DNA from 3 places in the Micromonospora sp. NBRC 110037 genome. Region 2 is predicted to be linked to each of the others. Evidence: riboswitches for the same ligand, from Rfam matches in the RefSeq annotation. Region 2 holds a riboswitch; each other region holds the start of a gene.

Region 1 (5,611 bases), on a different contig from region 2:
GAGATCCCCGCCGACAAGTTCGTCGTGGTCGGCCGGCCCCAGGTCGAGGCCATCGAGGTACGCCGGGAGCCGGTCGCCGCGTCGGCGCACCCGACGGTCCTCTACACCCCAACGTGGACCGGGCACCACGCCGACGCCAACTACTGCTCGCTGCCGGTGGCCGAGACGCTGATCCGCCGGCTGATCGACCGCGGGGCGGCGGTGATCCTGCGCGCCCACCCGTACACCGACAAGAACCCGGCCTCGGCCCGCCAGCTCGCCCGGCTCACCGAGCTGCTCGCCGCCGACCGGGCCAAGACCGGCCGCCCGCACCTGTTCGGCGCCGCCGCGGCCCGCGAGCTGACGCTCACCGAGTGCGTCAACCGCGCCGACGCGCTGGTCTCCGACGTCTCCGGCGTCATCTCCGACTGGCTCTACTCCGGCAAGCCGTACGCGGTCACCGACACCGGCGCCGACGGCGAGCACTTCGTCGAGCGGTTCCCGCTCGCGGCGTCCGGCTACGTGCTGCGGCGCGACATGTCCAACGTGGACCAGGTGATCACCGACCTGCTCGACGCCGACCCGAAGGCCGCGCAGCGCTGGGCGGCGCGCACCCGCTACCTGGGCGACTTCCCCGCCGACGCCTACGCCGAGGCGTTCCTCGCCGCCGCCCGCCGAGAGCTGGAGGCCGACTGGGCGGTCCCGGCGCAGCGCGCCGTCGTGTAGGCCCCGCTCTACAGGTACGCGTCGAGCAGGGCGAGCACGGCGGCCGGGTCCTCGACGTGCGCGTTGTGGCCCAGGCCGGGCAGGGTGGCCACCGGCACGCCCAGCTCCTTGAGCTGCGCGTCGCTCACCATCGGGTCCTGCTCGCCGCGGGCCAGCAGCACCGGCACGCCGGTCGCGGCCAGCTGGGCGGGCAGCCGAGGCTCGCCGACCGCGAACGCGGCCGGGTCCATCGCCAGCCGCCAGCGGCCGTCGACCCGCCGCAGCCCCGCCTCCACCACCGGGTGGTCCGGGGCGAACAGCCCGGCCAGCCCCGAGACGCGCAGGTAGCGGCGGGCCGCCTCGTCCCGGGTGGCGAACCAGGTGACCGGCCGGGCGGCCAGCTCGCTCGCCTTCGCCAGCTCGGCCGGGGACCAGACCGCCTTGATGCCGAGCCCCACCACCGCGTCCACCGGAAGAGCCCGCTGCCGGGCCGCGAGCGCCAGCGCCACCACCCCGCCGAGCGAGTGCCCGAGCAGCACCAGCCGGTCGTGCGGGCCCAGCCGGAGCGGACCGAGCCCGTCCGCGACGCGCTGGGCCAGGGCGTCGAACGAGTAGCCGTCGAGCGGCGGCGACCAGCCGTGGCCGGCCAGGTCGGGGGCGAGCCAGCGCCCGGGCCAGCGGCGCTCCAGCAGTGGCGCCCAGGGCAGCCACACCTCGCCGGTGGCGCCCATGCCGTGCAGGAGAATCAGGTGCCGGTCCCCCGTCGCATCGCCCATTGGCGCAGTCTGCCACCGCCCGCCCCGGACACGCGAGACCGAACCCGCCCCGCCCAAACCGCCCGCCCTCGCCCTCGCCGCCGATCTTGGAGTTGTGGTGCCTCCCATAGCGGGGCGAGCCGGGCATACCAGGCGCCACAAGTCCAAGATCGGCGCGCCGAGAGGGCGGCGGGCGAGGGGCGGGCGGGGACGGGGAAGGCCGGCGCCCCGGGACGGGGTGCCGGCCTTCGCAGGGTGCGGGGCGGTCAGGCGGAGTAGCCGCGGCTGGCGATCCAGTGCGCCAGGTCGATCGTGGTGAGCCAGTACGACGGCAGCGACGGGTCGGCCGAGTCGGCGATCCGGACGGTCCGGCCGTCGTCCTTGTAGCCGATCACCGCGACGTAGTGGCCGCCGGGGAACGAGTGCCAGCCGCCGTTGGTGTCGGTGGCGGTGCCGGCGACGTTCGCGACGACCCCCCGGCCGTTGCTGATCGCCTCGACCACGTCGGCCTGGAGCCGGTCCATCTGGGCCGGGCTGGCCGAGCCGGGAATCATCCGGGTCCGGTACGGGTTGCCCTTGACCTGCTGGTTGAGCACGCGCGTGGTGTCCTCGGCCGAGTTGGTGCCCATCTCGGTGGTGCCGAGCGGGCCGGCGAGGGCGTCCTGGCTGCGCTCGATGCCGGTGGCGCTGAGCGCGTTGCGCACGGCGGCCGGGCCGCAGTAGTAGTAGTTGATCTGCGCCTGGTAGTCGTAGTCCAGCGTCTTGCTCGACGGCGGCTTCGGCGCGGCCTTGGTGACGTCCGGGTCCGCCGCGGCCTTCTTCGCCGACGGGGAGGCGCTGGGCGACTTGCTGGGCTCGGCGCTCGGCGACGCCGGCGGGACGCCGATACGCGCCTCGCTGCGGCTGGCGGGCTCGCCGAGCCGTGCGCCGAGTTCGGCGACCGAGGCGGTGTTCTCCTGCTGGACCGGGGCGTCCTCACCGGCGGCGAGGGCGGTGCCGGCGCCGGCGGCCAGCACGAGCGCCGCGGCCGATCCGGCGATGATCTGGTACGGGCGTTCGGTGGCGATCCGCCGCAGCTGACGCTTCAGGTGGTGCTTCACGAAATCCTCCACGGGGGGCGTGATCGGCACACGCCGGCCCGGCACGTGGCGGGGTTCACACGTGCTGGCAGGCCGGATGGGCCGGGGGAACGGGTACGCCCGCGATGCCGGGCGCCCAGGGGCGGTTTGCCGGTCGCGTCAGGCGAGCGCGGGTACCGCGGAGCCGTGGAGGCGGGGGGACGATCGAGGGGTGGGCACGAGGATGGGACTCCTTCCGTGGCCGCCGACCGGGTTAGCTGACGGATTCGGGCGGGAAGTACGCCCTACCGCGGCAGTGGCCGCGGATTCACCCCGATGGTGCTCATGGTTCCCCGGTTCGTGATGACACGATTAGGCGGGTCGGCGCGGCGTCGCCTTCTGCGATCGGGTACCGCACCGGACGCGCCGACACTACCGGCGGGTACTGCCCCTGCCAAGCGCTCCCACCTGCGTAAACATGATCCCCGGTAACGGATTTCGGAACAGCCGGTTACTCACTTCACTCAATGGGACAAGCGGTGGTGACGGCGCCCGGGAGGCGAAAAGGGGACAGACGGCGGGCGCGTGACCGGCAATGGCGCGGCTCATTGGCCTGTTCTGCGCTCCACGCCCGTTTCGGCGCCGGGGGTGAGCCGGCTCACCACATTCCGGGTAACAATTCGGTCGCCTCAGCCGACCCGGGCCGGACGCCAGCGGGCGTTGCGGACGGACGCGCCGACCGGCAGGGGGATCGTCGCCACGCCGCGGGACACCGGGGCGGGCCGCACCGCCAGGGTGGCCGCGTACGCCTCGGCGGCGAGCGTACGGGCGGCCTCGGCGGCCAGTTCGGCGTCCCGCCACGCCTGCCGCTCCCGCTCGGCGGCGCTCTCCCAGCCGGTCCGGCGCCGGTCCCGTACGGCCCGGGCCAGCACGATCTCCTGCTCGGCCGGGTGCCGGCGCGGGTCCCACCCGTTGCGGCGCGCCAGCACGTCGGCGAGTTGCCGGGCGGACAGGTCGCCGCGCCAGTGCGCCGTCATGGCGGCGTGGTGCAGCCAGCGCTCCCGGGCCGCGTACTCCGCCGGGGTGCGCGGGGTGCGCGGGGCGGCCAGCGCGGCGGCCCCGGCCAGGCGGCGGGCGGCGCTGTCCGCCTCGTCGTACGCGGTCCAGGCGCGTTCCGCCTCGTCCTGCGCGGCCAGCCACCGTTCCCGGCGGCGACGGGCCGTCTGGGCGGCCCCGGCGGCGGCCACCGCCACCTCCTCGGCGTACCGGACGAGGTCGTCGCGGCGCGCGGCGTCCTGGTCCACCGGATCGGCGGCTACCTCGGCGACGCCGTCGCGCTCGGGCCGGGCCACCAGCGCGGCGAGCAGGCCGAACGCGAGCAGCATCAGGAAGGACCAGATGGCGGCGGCCTCGGGGACCGCGGTGAGGAAGTGGTAGAGAGCGGTCTGCGACATGGTCGGCACCTCACGGGAAGAACCTGGCGGGAGACTCCGCACGGCCGGTCGGGGCGCGGCGCGGGGGCGCCGGGCCGGCGAAGGGCGGGTGCGGGATGACGTTCGGTGGGTGCGGTGACGGGCGCGGCCCGTGGGCGGATCAGCGGGCGGGCGGGGCCCGCAGGCCGACCGGCGCGGTGATCCGGCCGGCCGGGACCGGCTGCGGGTCGTTCGGGAGCGTGTCGGTGGCCCGTGCGGCGGGCGCGGGTGCGCCGTCGGGACGGGCCTGCCGCTCGGCGGCGCGGTCGGATTCCGGTCGCGGGGCGGTCGGCGTGCTCACGTACGCCGGGCCGGCTGGCGCGGCCGGGGCGGCGGCGGCCGGCAGCGTGGCCGCGCCGAACGAACAGGCGACGACCACGGCGAGACTGGCGAGCATCCGGGCGGTCCAGCGCGCCACCCACCACACGGGGCAGGTGAGCGCGATCGGAAGCACGGGTACAAATTACCGCCGAACCCCCAGTGACGCACCGCCGCACGGCGTGTCGCGGACCGACCGGCCGTCGTGTGCGCGTGTCAGTCCGGGCTACGCCGCCCGGCGTACTCGATGTCCTCGGCCGGACCGGAGACGGACCGCGCGCCGCAGTCGGCGGCCGCGCCCTCGGCGGGCCCGCGCGGAGCCGGCACGGCCGGTGCGCGCGACGCCGCGCGGGCCCGGCGGGTCGGGCCGAGCAGGCGCATCATCGGCACCTCCACCCAGCGGTGCAGCGCGGCGGCCAGCGCGAGCGTGAGCAGCAGGAAGCCGAGCACCGCCAGCGGCCCCCGCCAGCCGGGCAGGCCGGTCCCCCAGTCCCCGGTCAGCCGCAGCACGGTGACCATGACCAGCACGTGCACCAGGTAGAAGGCGAACGAGACCTCACCGAGCCAGATCATCGGCCGGGACCGCCAGGGGGTGGGCCGGCCGCGCACGTCGGCGTCCGCCGCCGCGGCGATGACCAGCAGGTACGCCACGGCGAGCAGCGCCGCCCAGAACTCGGCCGGGATCCACAGCGCGGCGACCACCCAGGTGGTGACGAACAGGCCGGTGGCGACCGCGAGGTTCGGTCCGCGCCAGCGGTGGCGGCGCATCAGCTCGGCGGCGGCCACCCCCATCCAGAACTCCAGCGACCGGGTCACCGGGAAGATCTGGGTGAACCACCACCGCTGCTCCTCCGGCACGAGCTGCTGGCCCGGCCACAGCGCCAGGATGAGCAGCGGCGCCGCGACCAGCACGGTCCGGAGCACCCCGGTACGGGCCCGGCGCAGCCACGGCACCACCAGCGGCAGGCACAGGTAGAACGCCAGCTCGCAGGAGAGCGACCAGCTCACGTTGTTGACGCTGTAGAAGTAGCCGTTCAGCGGGATCCACGCCTGGACCAGGAAGAAGTTGCCGATCGCCGCCCACGGCAGGACCGGGTCGGCGAACCAGGCCGCGACCGCCAGCGCCGCCACGAACGTCACCACGTGGTTCGGGTAGATCTTGGCGAGCCGGCGGCGCAGGAACGTCCACGCCCGCTCCCCGTCCCGGTACGACCAGACCAGGACGAACCCGCTGAGGATGAAGAAGAACTCGACGCCGGACAGGCCGAGGCTGAACGCCTTGTCCACCACCGCCTTCAGGTGCGGCTCGGCGACGATCCCCATG
Region 2 (5,611 bases):
TGGGGCGTCCCGGAATGAGGAAGATCGATCGCAGTTGGAGGGACGCTCGGGGCTCTAGATGAGTGAGGGCTCTGGCGGAGATGGTCTTGCGGGCCCGCGTCGGCGGGGCGGCCCCAATGCGCAGGTGTCGAGCGGGTGGATCTGACGGAGCGCCGCTTGGCGAGCGTCGGCTGATGTCGGGCTCTTGTCGAAGGCTGTTGATCGGCTGTGTCCGGGCGGTTGTCGTGGCTTGCGCTTGATCGACACCATTGCGCCGAAGTGGCGGCATCGGACGGGTTCTGACCCCGCCACCTCGGCGAGACGGGTCTGTTCAGGGGAGCGCGGGGTAGAGCGCTGCCACCCCACCGGACAGCCCCGCCTGGACCCGGCGGGCGACGTCGTCGGCCAGGATCTCGTAGCTGCCGGACTCGATGCCGTCGGCGGCGAGCCGGGCGACGTCGGCCGGGTGGGCCTTCGGGCCGGGCACGGCGGCGGCCATCTCGGTGTCCATGTAGCCCACGTGCAGCCCGGCGACCCGGACGCCCCGGCCGGCCAGTTCCAGGCGCAGCGCGTTCGTCATCGACCACTCGGCGGCCTTGGCCGCGCCGTACGCGCCGACGCCGGGGATCGTGAACCAGGACAGCGCCGACAGCACGTTCAGGATCGTGCCGCCGCCGTTCGCCGCGATCCGGGGCGCGAACGCGCGTACCACCGACAGCGTGCCGAGGTAGTGCGTCTCCAGCTCCAGCCGGATCTGCGCGAGGTCACCGTCGAGCAGGTCGGCGCCGGTGCTCACGCCGGCGTTGTTCACCAGCAGCGTCACGTCGCCGGCCCGCTCCGCGGCGGCGGCCACCGAGGCGGGGTCGGTGATGTCGAGGCGTACCGGGGTGACGCCGGGCAGGTCGACGGTGTCCGGGTTGCGGGCGCCGGCCCAGACGGTCGCGCCGCGCGCGACGAGTTCGGCGGCCAGGTGCCGGCCGAAGCCACGGTTGGCGCCGGTGACCAGGGCGGTGCTTCCAGCGATCTTCATGTCTCGCTCCGAGGGGTGGGGAAGGAAGGTGGGTCAGGCGGACAGCAGGCCCGGACCGGGCAGGACGGCCAGCTCGCCGGGCGGTACGTCGTGTCCGGCGTCGCAGCGCAGCCGGGCGTGCACGGCCGCGCCGCACTCGTCGTGGGTCAGCCGGACGGCCGGGCCGGCCTCGTCGGCGGCGTACGTGTCGCCCCACTGCCGCAGCGCGACCAGCACCGGGATCAGGTCGCTGCCCTTGGCGGTGAGCACGTACTCGTCGCGGGTACGCTGCCCGGGCTCGCGGTAGGGGCGCCGGTCGAGCAGCCCGTCGGCGACGAGCTGCTTGAGGCGTGCGGCGGCGACGGGCTCGCTGACGCCGACCCGCCGCGCGAAGTCGTCGAAGCGGCGGGTGCCGAACGACGCCTCGCGCAGCAGGAGCAGCGTGGTGCGGTTGCCGACCACCTCCAGCGCCCGGGCGATCGAGCAGTTGGCGGTGGACCAGGAGTCACGCTGGGCAAGGAGGTCCGTCATGGCTTCGACGGTACCCCCTGACTTAGGAAATCAAAAGTCAGCTACCTCACAGCTGGCCGGGGAAGAAGCCGTGCCGGGCCAGCGGCTCGACGATCTGGTGCTCCTCGTACGACAGGTGCGACAGCAGCGTGTCGGTGAGCAGGTCCACCGCCTCCTGGAGCTGCGTGAAGTCGCCGGGCCGGTGGACCAGTTCCACGAGCGCCCGGTCGACGCCCTCCACCACCCCGTGGATCACCACGTGTTCCTCCTCGAGGCGGTCGAGCACGGCCGCCAGCCCGGCCTCGGAGCGGCGCAGGTGCGGGAAGATCGAGGCGTCCTCCAGCCCGTGGTGCTGGGTGACCATGGTGCAGTAGGCCGCGCAGTACGCCCCGAGCGTCCAGTTGTTCTGCCGCATGGTCATCTCGTTGAGCGCCGCCCGCGCCCGGCCCGGCGAGACGGCGCCCCGCTTGACCTGTTCCAGCAGGTCGCGCACCTGGGCCAGCTCCTGGCGCAGGTGGTCGTGCACGTCCACCAGGTGCTGCCCGGCGGCCTGCCCCCGGGGTGGGTAGACCTGGCCGGCCGGAGGCGGCGGGGCGGTCGGCCGGGTCGACTCGTCCCAGGGGCGGCGCGCGCTCAGACGTACCCCCGGGTCGGGGGTGGGGGTGACCGCCAGCGTGGCCGCGCCGCCGGTGGCGGCCGTGTCGTCGGCGACCGCGCGGGCCCCGCTGCCGGGCGCGGTGCGCTCGGCGGCGACGAGCTCGCGGACCGCCGGCGCTACCTCCTGGGCGAAGATCTGGATCGCGCGCGGCTCGTCGCTGCCGAGGATGAACGTGGTGACGCCGTGCTCCAGCGTGAGCCCGGCCAGCTCCTCCACCCACTGCTCCGGCGGGCCGGCCAGGAAGCCGGCCGACGAGCGCGCGAACGTGCCGGTCACGTTGAGCATGCGGCGGATCTCGGCCGGGTCGCGCCCGGCAGCCTCGGCGCCCTCGTCCACGAGCGCGTTCAGGGCGGGCAGCTCGTCGGGGCCCTTGGGCAGGTAGGACAGGGAGGGCAGCCAGCCGTCCGCGGCGCGGCCGACCAGGCGCAGCATGCGCGGCTTGTACGCGCCGACCCAGATGCCCACCCGATGCGCGGGCGCCGGACCGCGCTTGGCGCCGACCACCCGGTAGTGCTCGCCGTCGACGCGGATCATGCCGCGGCGGTCGGTGTCCCAGACCTCGCGGATCACCCGGATCGCCTCGTCCAGGGCCTCGACCGCCGCGCCGGGGGACAGGCGCCGCCCGCCCGTCGCCTCGATCGCGTCCCAGAACGCGCCCGCGCCGAGTCCCATCTCGACCCGGCCGCCGGTGAGCAGGTCCAGGCTGGCCACGCTGCGGGCCAGCACCACCGGCTGGCGCAGCGGCAGGTTGAGCACGTTGCCGGCCAGGCGGATGCGCTCGGTGACGGCGGCCACGTAGGACATCAGCGTCCAGGTGTCCAGGAAGCCCGGCTGGTACGGGTGGTCCTGGAACGTGACCAGGTCCAGCCCGACCTGTTCGCAGAGCGTGGCCAGCGCCACCACCTGGTCGGGTTGCCCGGCGGCGGGCGTGATGAAGCCGCCGAAGGTGAGCTCGTGTCCGTGATCGGTCATCCGTCCCGCCCCTCCCGTGATCTTGCTCGGCCCTGCCACGGTAGCTCCACAGGTGGTAGCCCGGCCGGGTGAACACCGTCACAAGAAGTGGACGATCGTCGCAAACCGTCCTTAGCGTCGGTTTCGCCCGCATTCGCGGGCACCGCGGGCCGGAAACGCCAAATCCCGCCGCCGGCCCCGGTAACCGAACCTCGTGCGGGAGCGGGGGAACCACACGTTCCACGGTGCATCGTCACCTCGGGGTGAAGCCGCCACCGGCGGCCGGGCTCCTCGGCCCGAACCCGACAGCTCACCTCGTCGGCGTGGAGGAATCCACATGGCAACTGCATACTCGGCCCGAAGCCGCCGTACCGCTCTCGGTGCGGTGGTGACCGGCGCCGTCGTCGGCGCCGCGAGCCTGTTCGGCCCGGCCGCTCCGGCCAGCGCGGGCGTCAACTGGGACGCGGTCGCGCGCTGCGAGTCCGGCGGCAACTGGAAGATCAACACCGGCAACGGCTACTACGGCGGGCTCCAGTTCTCCCGCGCCACCTGGAACGGCTACGGCGGCCAGAAGTACGCCGCCCGCGCCGACCTGGCCAGCCGGTCCGAGCAGATCGCCGTCGCGGAGAAGGTGTTGCGCGGCCAGGGCATCGGCGCGTGGCCGGTCTGCGGCAAGAAGGGCGGCTCGGCGAACGCCGCGGCGACCCGGTCCGAGCGGGCGGCCCCGAAGAAGGCCACCTCGAAGAAGTCCGCCCCGAAGCGGGCCGCCACGCGCAAGACCGCGCCGGAGCGGGCCGCGACGACTGCGGCGCCGCAGCCGTCGGCCGGGACGTACGTGGTCCGGCGCGGGGACACGCTGTCGGAGATCGCCGTGGCGCAGCGGGTCGACGGTGGCTGGCGTGCCCTGCACGAGCGCAACCGGGCAGTGGTCGGCGACGACCCCGGCCTGATCTTCCCCGGTCAGCGGCTCCGTCTGCGCTGATCTGGTCCGGACGCCCGGCCGGTTCGCTCCGGCCGGGCGTCCGGCCGTCCGCGACACGCCGCGCCGCCGGTGTCCGGCCTGCTCGCGGCACCGGACGCCACCCGTGACGGCCGCTGACCGCGATTCGTCGGAGCCGGTTGCTAGGGTCACGATGATCGGCTCAGACGTGAAGAAAGCGCGGAAATGACCAACGATCCGTTCTCGGCGGCCGCGAGCATCGACGAACTGCTGACCCGCACGCAGCAGGCGCTCACCGCGATGCGCTCCCGGGCCTCGGAGCACGCCGACGGCGAGCCGGGCGACCTGCTGCGCGCCGAGGGCACCGCAGCCGACGGCCGGGTCCGCGCGGTCGCCGTTCAGGGTGGCCGGCTGGATTCCGTGACGATCGACCCGGACTTGGCCGGCGAGCCCCTCGACGTCCTCTGCGGACATGTCACCGCCGCCGCCAACGCCGCGCTGTCCGAGCTGGACGCCCGGGTCAGCGCGTCGGCGCGGGCCGACGCCGACGCGCTCGCCGCCCGGCTCGGCAGCATGGGTGACCAGGCCGAGCTGTTCGGTCGCGCGATGCACGAGGCGGCCGCGCGGATCCACCGCGACCGCGGCACGGCGTCCCAGGCCGGGCGTCCGGCCTGACCCGACCGCACGCGGCCAGGCGCGACGCGGCACCGCCCGGCACGACGAGGCGGCCGGCCGCCGGGAGGACGACGACCGGCCGCGCTACGCCACGGTCAGCTCAGGGTGACCGCGGTGTCGTCGACGACGAAGGACGTCTGCAGTGAGCTGTCCTCCACGCCGCTGAACGAGATGGTCGCCGTGGTGCCTGCGAGCGACGAGATGTCGAAGGACCGCTGCACGTAGCCGGTGGCCTTGTTCAGGTTGGAGTAGGTGGCCAGCGTGGTGCTGCCGGCCTTGACGGTGAGCTTGTCGTACGCGGTGCCGGTGGTCGTCTCCGCGCTGTCGATGTGCAGCCAGAAGCTGAACGTCGCGCGGCATCCGGCCGGGATCGTCACCGACTGACTGAGCGTGTCGGTGTGCGACGAGCCGTACCCGTCCAGCCACGCCTTGTACGAGCCGCCGTGCGCGGCCTGGCCGCTGTCGGTGGTGATGACGCCGGACGAGGCGGTCCAGCTCACGTTGCCCGACTCGAAGCCGGGGTTGGCGAGCTTGTTGCCGGAGCAGCCGCCCGACGGCGGGGTGGTGGTGGCGGTCGGCGTGGGCGTCGGGGTGCCGCCGGCGCAGGTCGGCTCACCCGACTGGGCCGGTACGCTGACCGCCGCCCAGGCCGCCTTGACCGCGTTGAACTCGGTGCAGCTGCTCGGGTAGAGGTTCTTCGCCGCCTGCAACGTCCAGACGCGGTACTTCAGGTAGGACGAGGACGACGTCTTCAGCAGCATGGCGTTGTACATGATCTTGATGGCCTTCTGGATGCCCAGTCCGCTCACGCTGCTGCTGTTGCAGGTCGAGCTGGACGGCTGCCCGTTGGTCGGGCTGCTGCCGTTGGCCAGCAGGTAGAACCAGTGGT
Region 3 (5,611 bases), on a different contig from region 2:
AGGTATCCCCCGGCTTCCAGGTCTGCGACGATGGCCTGGGCCGCCCGCTCGGTGACGCCCACCTCGTCGGCCACGTCCCGCAGCCGCGCCGTGGGGTTGCGCGCGATCGCCAGCAGCACATGTCCGTGATTGGTGAGGAAGGTCCAGTTGCGGCGGCTCCCGTCCTCACCTGGTGTCGTCGCCATGGTGGCCATGCTATGGCCATCGACGCTGCCGACCCGAATCGGACGCGGGCCGGCACGGGAAAGTATGAAATGCGTATCACGAATCTTGACGTGCCCCTGACGCCGTGTGACCGTGAAGTCGCGAGGCCGTCCGGCCTGGTCGTTCCGCAGGTAGACGAGGTGAGGCAGATGACGCCGAGAAGCCCGGAGCAGGCGCTCGCCGAGCTGCGTGCCGGCAACCACCGGTTCGTCACCGGTGTGCCGCAGCATCCGAATCAGGACGCCGGGCACCGGGCGGCGGTGGCCGACGGCCAGCACCCCTTCGCGGTGATCGTCGGCTGCTCCGACTCGCGGCTCGCCGCGGAGATCATCTTCGATCGGGGTCTCGGTGACCTCTTCGTGGTGCGTACCGCCGGGCACACCGCCGGGCCCGAGGTGCTCGGCAGCGTCGAGTACGCGGTCACCGTGCTGGGCACGCCGCTCGTGGTGGTGCTCGGGCACGACTCCTGCGGCGCGGTCCAGGCCGCCCGGGAGGGGGTCCGGACCGGCGCCGCTCCGGCCGGGCACCTGGGAGCGGTGGTGGACGCGGTCTCGCCCAGCCTGCTGCGCGCCGCCCGGCAGGGCATCGACGACCTCGACGGCATCATCGACGTCCACATCGCGCAGACCGTGGAGACGCTGCTGGCCCGGTCCTCCGTGCTGGCCGAGCGGGTCGCGGCGGGCCGGTGCACGGTGGCGGGGATGTCGTACCGGCTCTCCGGCGGCGAGGTGCGGACAGTGGCGCAGGTCCCGGCGTCACTGCCCGCTCCCTCGTCGCCGGCGGACGCGGACGCGGCGCTGGCCGGCTGACCGGAGCGCCGGACGACGAAGGGGCCGCCCACGGGGGCGGCCCCTTCTTGCTGCGTCCAGGTCAGAGCATCGACATGTGGACGTGGTCGGTGTGGTTCGACGGCCCGCTGTACGACCTCCAGCCGGTGGCCGGGAACCAGATCTGCCGGTTCCAGATCACGTAGTAGATGCCCAGCCGGTCGGCGTTGCGGATGAGGAAGGCGGCCACGTCGTTGCCGTACTTGCGGGTGTCGTTGTTGTGCCAGGGTGAGAAGCCGCTGTTCTGCAGCGACCAGTCGCACGCCTTGCCCTTGGGGTGCTCCCACGGCCCGCCCGGCCGGTAACAGCCCACGAAGCGCGTGTAGCCGGCGCGCCGGACCTCCTTGTAGGCGTGCAGCGTCCGCGGCGTGATGCAGCCCGAGGTGGTCGGGTCGTTCTCGCTGCACGACTCGGCCTTCCAGCCGCCGTCGGCGGTGCGGCCGGGGCCGATCTTGGCGACCGGTGAGGTGGCGTCGACCAGGCCGCCGGTGAAGCCGAGGCCGCCGACGAGCTTGAGGGCGCGTTCGGCCTGCACCTTCTCGCGCTCCATCGCGTTCTTCTGCTTCTCCTGCTCGCGCACCTCGGCGTCGAGCGCGATCTTGGCCGTCTCGGCGCGGTTCTTGACCGCGTTGATGGCGGCCAGGCGCTGCGCGTTGAGGAGGTTCAGCTCGTCCAGGGCGTTGACGCGGCGGACGAACGAGTCGGGCGAGTTGCTCTCCAGCAGCATCGCCATCGCGCCCATCCGGCCGGTCCGGTAGGACTGGGCGGCGAGCTGGTTGACCTGCGGGCTGAGCGCCTCGAGTTCGGCCTGTGCCGCCTGTACCTCGGCGGCCAGCCGCCGCTGGCGGTCCTGCGACTTGGCCAGCTTCGCCTTCGCCTGGAGGAAGTTCCGGTTGGCGCTGTCGATCGCCTCGGTGATGAGCGGTGGTTCGCCGTCCTCCTCGTGCCCGGACGGCTTCGGGGCCGCCGCGGCGGGGGCCGCCGTCGCCGAGTTCGGCCCGGCCAGCACTGCCAGCGAGGCCAGCACGGCCACCAGGGGTGTCAGCCAGCGGCGCAGGGGTGGCGTCACAGTGTTCCCTTCCGTCGGCCGCCGACCGGGTTAGCTGACGGGTTCGGGACGGAAGTGGCCCCTACCGCTCGCGCGGATTCACCCCATGTACCTGGTTCCCCGGCTCGCCCGCAGGCGATTGGGCGGCGGCACCGCTGGCGCCGGTGCGCGCCTTCGGCGGTGACCGGCAGCGAGGTTACCCGACAGCACTCCTGCGGATCTACGTCCGGAAGCCGACCAATAGCGAGATTTCGCCGTGGCGCACCGTGACCAGCGTCGCGTTTGAAATCGATGGTCACCGTGCGGAGTGTCACCATGTCGCCTCCGTACTCTTTCCGCCGCCGAGCGCCTCCAGCGCGTCGTCGCGTCCGGCCGGCGGACGGGGCGGCGGGGGTACGGGCGACGCCGGCTCCGGACCGGGCGCGCGCCGTCCGGCGGTGGTCACGATCGCGGCCAGTGCGGTCGTCAGCGGTACGGCGGCGATCAGGCCGAGCGTGGCCACCGCGCTGCGGACGATCTCCTGGGCGAGGAACTCGCTGGTGAGGATCTGGCTCACCGGGCGGGAGTCGGCGACCAGCAGGAGCAGCAGTGGCAGCGACGCGCCCGCGTACGCCAGCACGATGGTGTTGACGGTGGACGCGATGTGGGCCCGGCCGACGCGGGTCGCCGCCCGGTAGAGCTGCCGCCGGGACAGCCCCGGGTTGGCGTGCGCGAGTTCGGTGACGGTGGCCGCCTGGGTGACGGTGACGTCGTCCAGCACGCCCAGCGAGCCGATGATGATGCCCGCCAGCAGCAGTCCGTGCAGGTCCACGTCGCCCTGGAACATGGACAGGGTGGTGGCGTCCTCGCTGCCGAAGCCGGTCAGGTGGGTGGCGGACGTGGCGAGCAGGCCGAGCACGCCGGTGATCACCAGGCTGCCGAGCGTGCCGAGCACCGCCACCGACGTCTGCGCGGTGATCCCGTGCGTCAGGTAGAGCACCACGAACATGATCAACGCGGCGCCCACGATCGCCACCAGCAGCGGCGGCTGGCCGCCACCGATGCCGGGCAGCACGAAGCCGAGCAGGATGGCGAAGCTGGCCGCCAAGCCGCCGAGCGCGGCGAGCCCGCGCCAGCGGCCGAACGCCACGATCGCGGCGGCGAAGAGCACCAGCAGCCAGATCAGCGGTGTGCCGCGCTGGTGCTCGGCGATGTTGTAGGACTTCATCGAAGGGTCGGCCGGGTCGATCAGCTCGACCAGGACGATCTTGTCGCCGACCTCGACCCGGGGCGCGCCCGGTCCGGCCGGGAGCGGCGTCTCGACCTGCCGTCCCGCGTCCGGGCCCTGCTCGGCGGCGACGGTCGCGGTGCCGCAGGGGCCGCCCGCGCCCTCCGGGGCCTCCGGCGTCGGCGGGCAGGGTTCGGTGACCACCCGGGTCACGGTGCCGTGGTAGCGGGGGACGTCCGCGCCGCCGACCGGCTCCCGGTCCTGCCGGGGCCAGAGCACCAGCGCGGCGATCACGGTGAGCGCGAACAGCGGCACCACCACGGCGACGAGCAGCCGCCGTACGCCCGGTGGCGTGGGCGGTGCGGGGCGGGTGTGGTCGGCACCCAAGGCGTCTCTCCCAACGGTCGCGGCGACGCCTGGTCCGCCGGACCGGTCTGGTCACCGGGCCGGCGCGGACGTGTCGACCACGTCCGGGTCGTCGCCCCGACATGGTAGGCAGCCCGGCTGGGTGCTCCCGGACACCGTGACCGGTGACGCGCGCCCCGCGCGGGTCAGGCCAGTCCGGCCCGGCGTCGCCGGTACTCGTCCTCGTCGATCTCGCCGCGGGCGTACCGCTCGTCGAGGATGCGCCGGGCCGCCGTCGGCCCGGACCGCTGCGGGCCGGTCCACCGCACGGCCAGCCAGAGGAGCCCTGCCAGCACCGCCAGCACCGCCAGGGACCAGATCCACATCCAGCCCATCATCGGGCTCTGCCACATCATCGGGCCGCCCTCCGTCCGTCACCGCGGGTCCGCCGGGGCCGGCCTGCCCGCCACTTCGACGGTACGGCCGCACGGGCGCGTCGGCGCGGGTCGATGTGCCCTGCTCGGAGGGGCGGAGGTCCCGTTCAGCCGCGCTTCATCAGGCGGCCGACGGCGGCCATCATCTCGGTCGCCATCTCGTCGGCCCGGCCCTCGGCGGCGCCCTCGTGCATGCAGTGCCGCGCGTGCCCGTCGAGCAGGCCGAGGCCGACCTTGTCCAGCGCCGCCTGGATGGCCGAGATCTGGGTCAGCACGTCGATGCAGTAACGGTCGTCCTCGACCATCTTCTCGATGCCACGGACCTGACCCTCGATCCGGCGGAGCCGGGCGAGGAGCTGGTCCTTGCTGGCGGTGTAGCCCCGGGTCGGGCTGGACGGAGCGGTCATGAGAACGAGGATAGCGTACCCCTCGGGGGTATGCTAACGTTCCGGCTGTACCCCCAGGGGGTATGAGATCGGAGGGCGACATGGAGAGCACCTACCAGGTGAGCGGCATGACCTGCGGCCACTGCGTCAACTCGGTGAGCACCGAGCTGAGCGCGCTTCCGGGCGTCACCGGCGTCCAGGTCGACCTGGCCACCGGCCGGGTCACCGTCACCAGTCAGAACCCGCTGGACACGGACGCCGTCCGCGCGGCGGTCGACGAGGCCGGCTACGACCTCGTCGGTGCGTGACGGGTCCACGGGACCCGCAGAACCGAGGAGAAACCATGAACACGGCGACGAAGCTCAGCGGCTTCGCGCTCGGCCTCGTGGCGGTCTTCGGCGCGGCGTACGGGATCGGCAACCTGGCCGATCCCGTCGCCCCGGCCGCCGAGACCCGCCACGACGACAGCGGCAGCGACCACGGGACCGGCGACACCGGTCACGGTGACGAGAACGGCGCCGACGCGCACCTGCCCGGCGGGCTGCTCGTCTCCGAAGGCGGCTACACGCTCCAGCCCGCCACCGCGCCGGCCGGGCAGTTCGCCTTCCGGATCACCGGCCCGGACGGCACGCCGGTCACCCGCTTCGAGGTGGCCCACGACAAGCGCATGCACCTGATCGTCGCGCGCCGGGACCTGTCCGGCTTCCGGCACGTCCACCCGGAGATGGCCGGCGACGGCACCTGGCGGGTCGCCTCCCCGCTCGACGGCCCCGGGGTGTGGCGGGCGTTCGCCGACTTCACGCCCGAAGGCGGCGAGCCGCTGACCCTCGGCCTGGACGTCACGGTCCCCGGCGAGCTGGCCGCCCGGCCGCTGCCGGCGCCGGTGACCAGCACCACCGTCGACGGTTACACAGTCACCCTGACCGGCACGCCGGAGCCGGGCCGGACCAGCCGGCTCACGCTCTCCGTCAGCCGCGACGGGAGACCGGTCACCGACCTTCAGCCCTACCTCGGCGCGTACGGGCACCTGGTGGCGCTGCGGCAGGGCGATCTGGCGTACCTGCACGTGCACCCGGAGGGCACACCCGGCGACGGGCGCACCCCCGCCGGTCCGGCGATCACGTTCGCCGCCGAGGTGCCCTCGGCCGGGGCGTACCGTC

What was found. A riboswitch is a leader RNA that binds a small molecule or an ion and turns the genes downstream of it on or off. The one in region 2 is predicted to bind cyclic di-AMP.
Region 1: it holds a riboswitch for cyclic di-AMP, as region 2 does, so the genes downstream of both, A4R25_RS17890 (C39 family peptidase) here and A4R25_RS05570 (transglycosylase family protein) in region 2, are expected to answer to the same signal.
Region 3: it holds a riboswitch for cyclic di-AMP, as region 2 does, so the genes downstream of both, A4R25_RS27770 (hypothetical protein) here and A4R25_RS05570 (transglycosylase family protein) in region 2, are expected to answer to the same signal.

The regions. Positions count from the first base shown of each region.
Region 1 is NZ_BBVA01000005.1:349,344-354,954, reverse strand. Features, by position in the region: gene A4R25_RS17900 (CDP-glycerol glycerophosphotransferase family protein) at 1-705, shown strand, start outside; gene A4R25_RS17895 (alpha/beta fold hydrolase) at 714-1,460, opposite strand; gene A4R25_RS17890 (C39 family peptidase) at 1,706-2,539, opposite strand; cyclic di-AMP (ydaO/yuaA leader) riboswitch at 2,746-2,886, opposite strand; gene A4R25_RS17885 (hypothetical protein) at 3,187-3,951, opposite strand; gene A4R25_RS17880 (hypothetical protein) at 4,091-4,423, opposite strand; gene A4R25_RS17875 (acyltransferase) at 4,504-5,611, opposite strand, start outside.
Region 2 is NZ_BBVA01000002.1:1,451,966-1,457,576, forward strand. Features, by position in the region: gene A4R25_RS05555 (SDR family oxidoreductase) at 311-1,009, opposite strand; gene A4R25_RS05560 (helix-turn-helix domain-containing protein) at 1,043-1,519, opposite strand; gene A4R25_RS05565 (LLM class flavin-dependent oxidoreductase) at 1,566-3,128, opposite strand; cyclic di-AMP (ydaO/yuaA leader) riboswitch at 3,301-3,446, shown strand; gene A4R25_RS05570 (transglycosylase family protein) at 3,445-4,089, shown strand; gene A4R25_RS05575 (YbaB/EbfC family nucleoid-associated protein) at 4,273-4,722, shown strand; gene A4R25_RS05580 (M4 family metallopeptidase) at 4,818-5,611, opposite strand, start outside.
Region 3 is NZ_BBVA01000012.1:104,090-109,700, reverse strand. Features, by position in the region: gene A4R25_RS27780 (MarR family winged helix-turn-helix transcriptional regulator) at 1-194, opposite strand, end outside; gene A4R25_RS27775 (carbonic anhydrase) at 354-1,013, shown strand; gene A4R25_RS27770 (hypothetical protein) at 1,075-2,100, opposite strand; cyclic di-AMP (ydaO/yuaA leader) riboswitch at 2,104-2,235, opposite strand; gene A4R25_RS27765 (YibE/F family protein) at 2,390-3,673, opposite strand; gene A4R25_RS27760 (SHOCT domain-containing protein) at 3,838-4,047, opposite strand; gene A4R25_RS27755 (metal-sensitive transcriptional regulator) at 4,173-4,472, opposite strand; gene A4R25_RS27750 (heavy-metal-associated domain-containing protein) at 4,553-4,759, shown strand; gene A4R25_RS27745 (hypothetical protein) at 4,795-5,611, shown strand, end outside.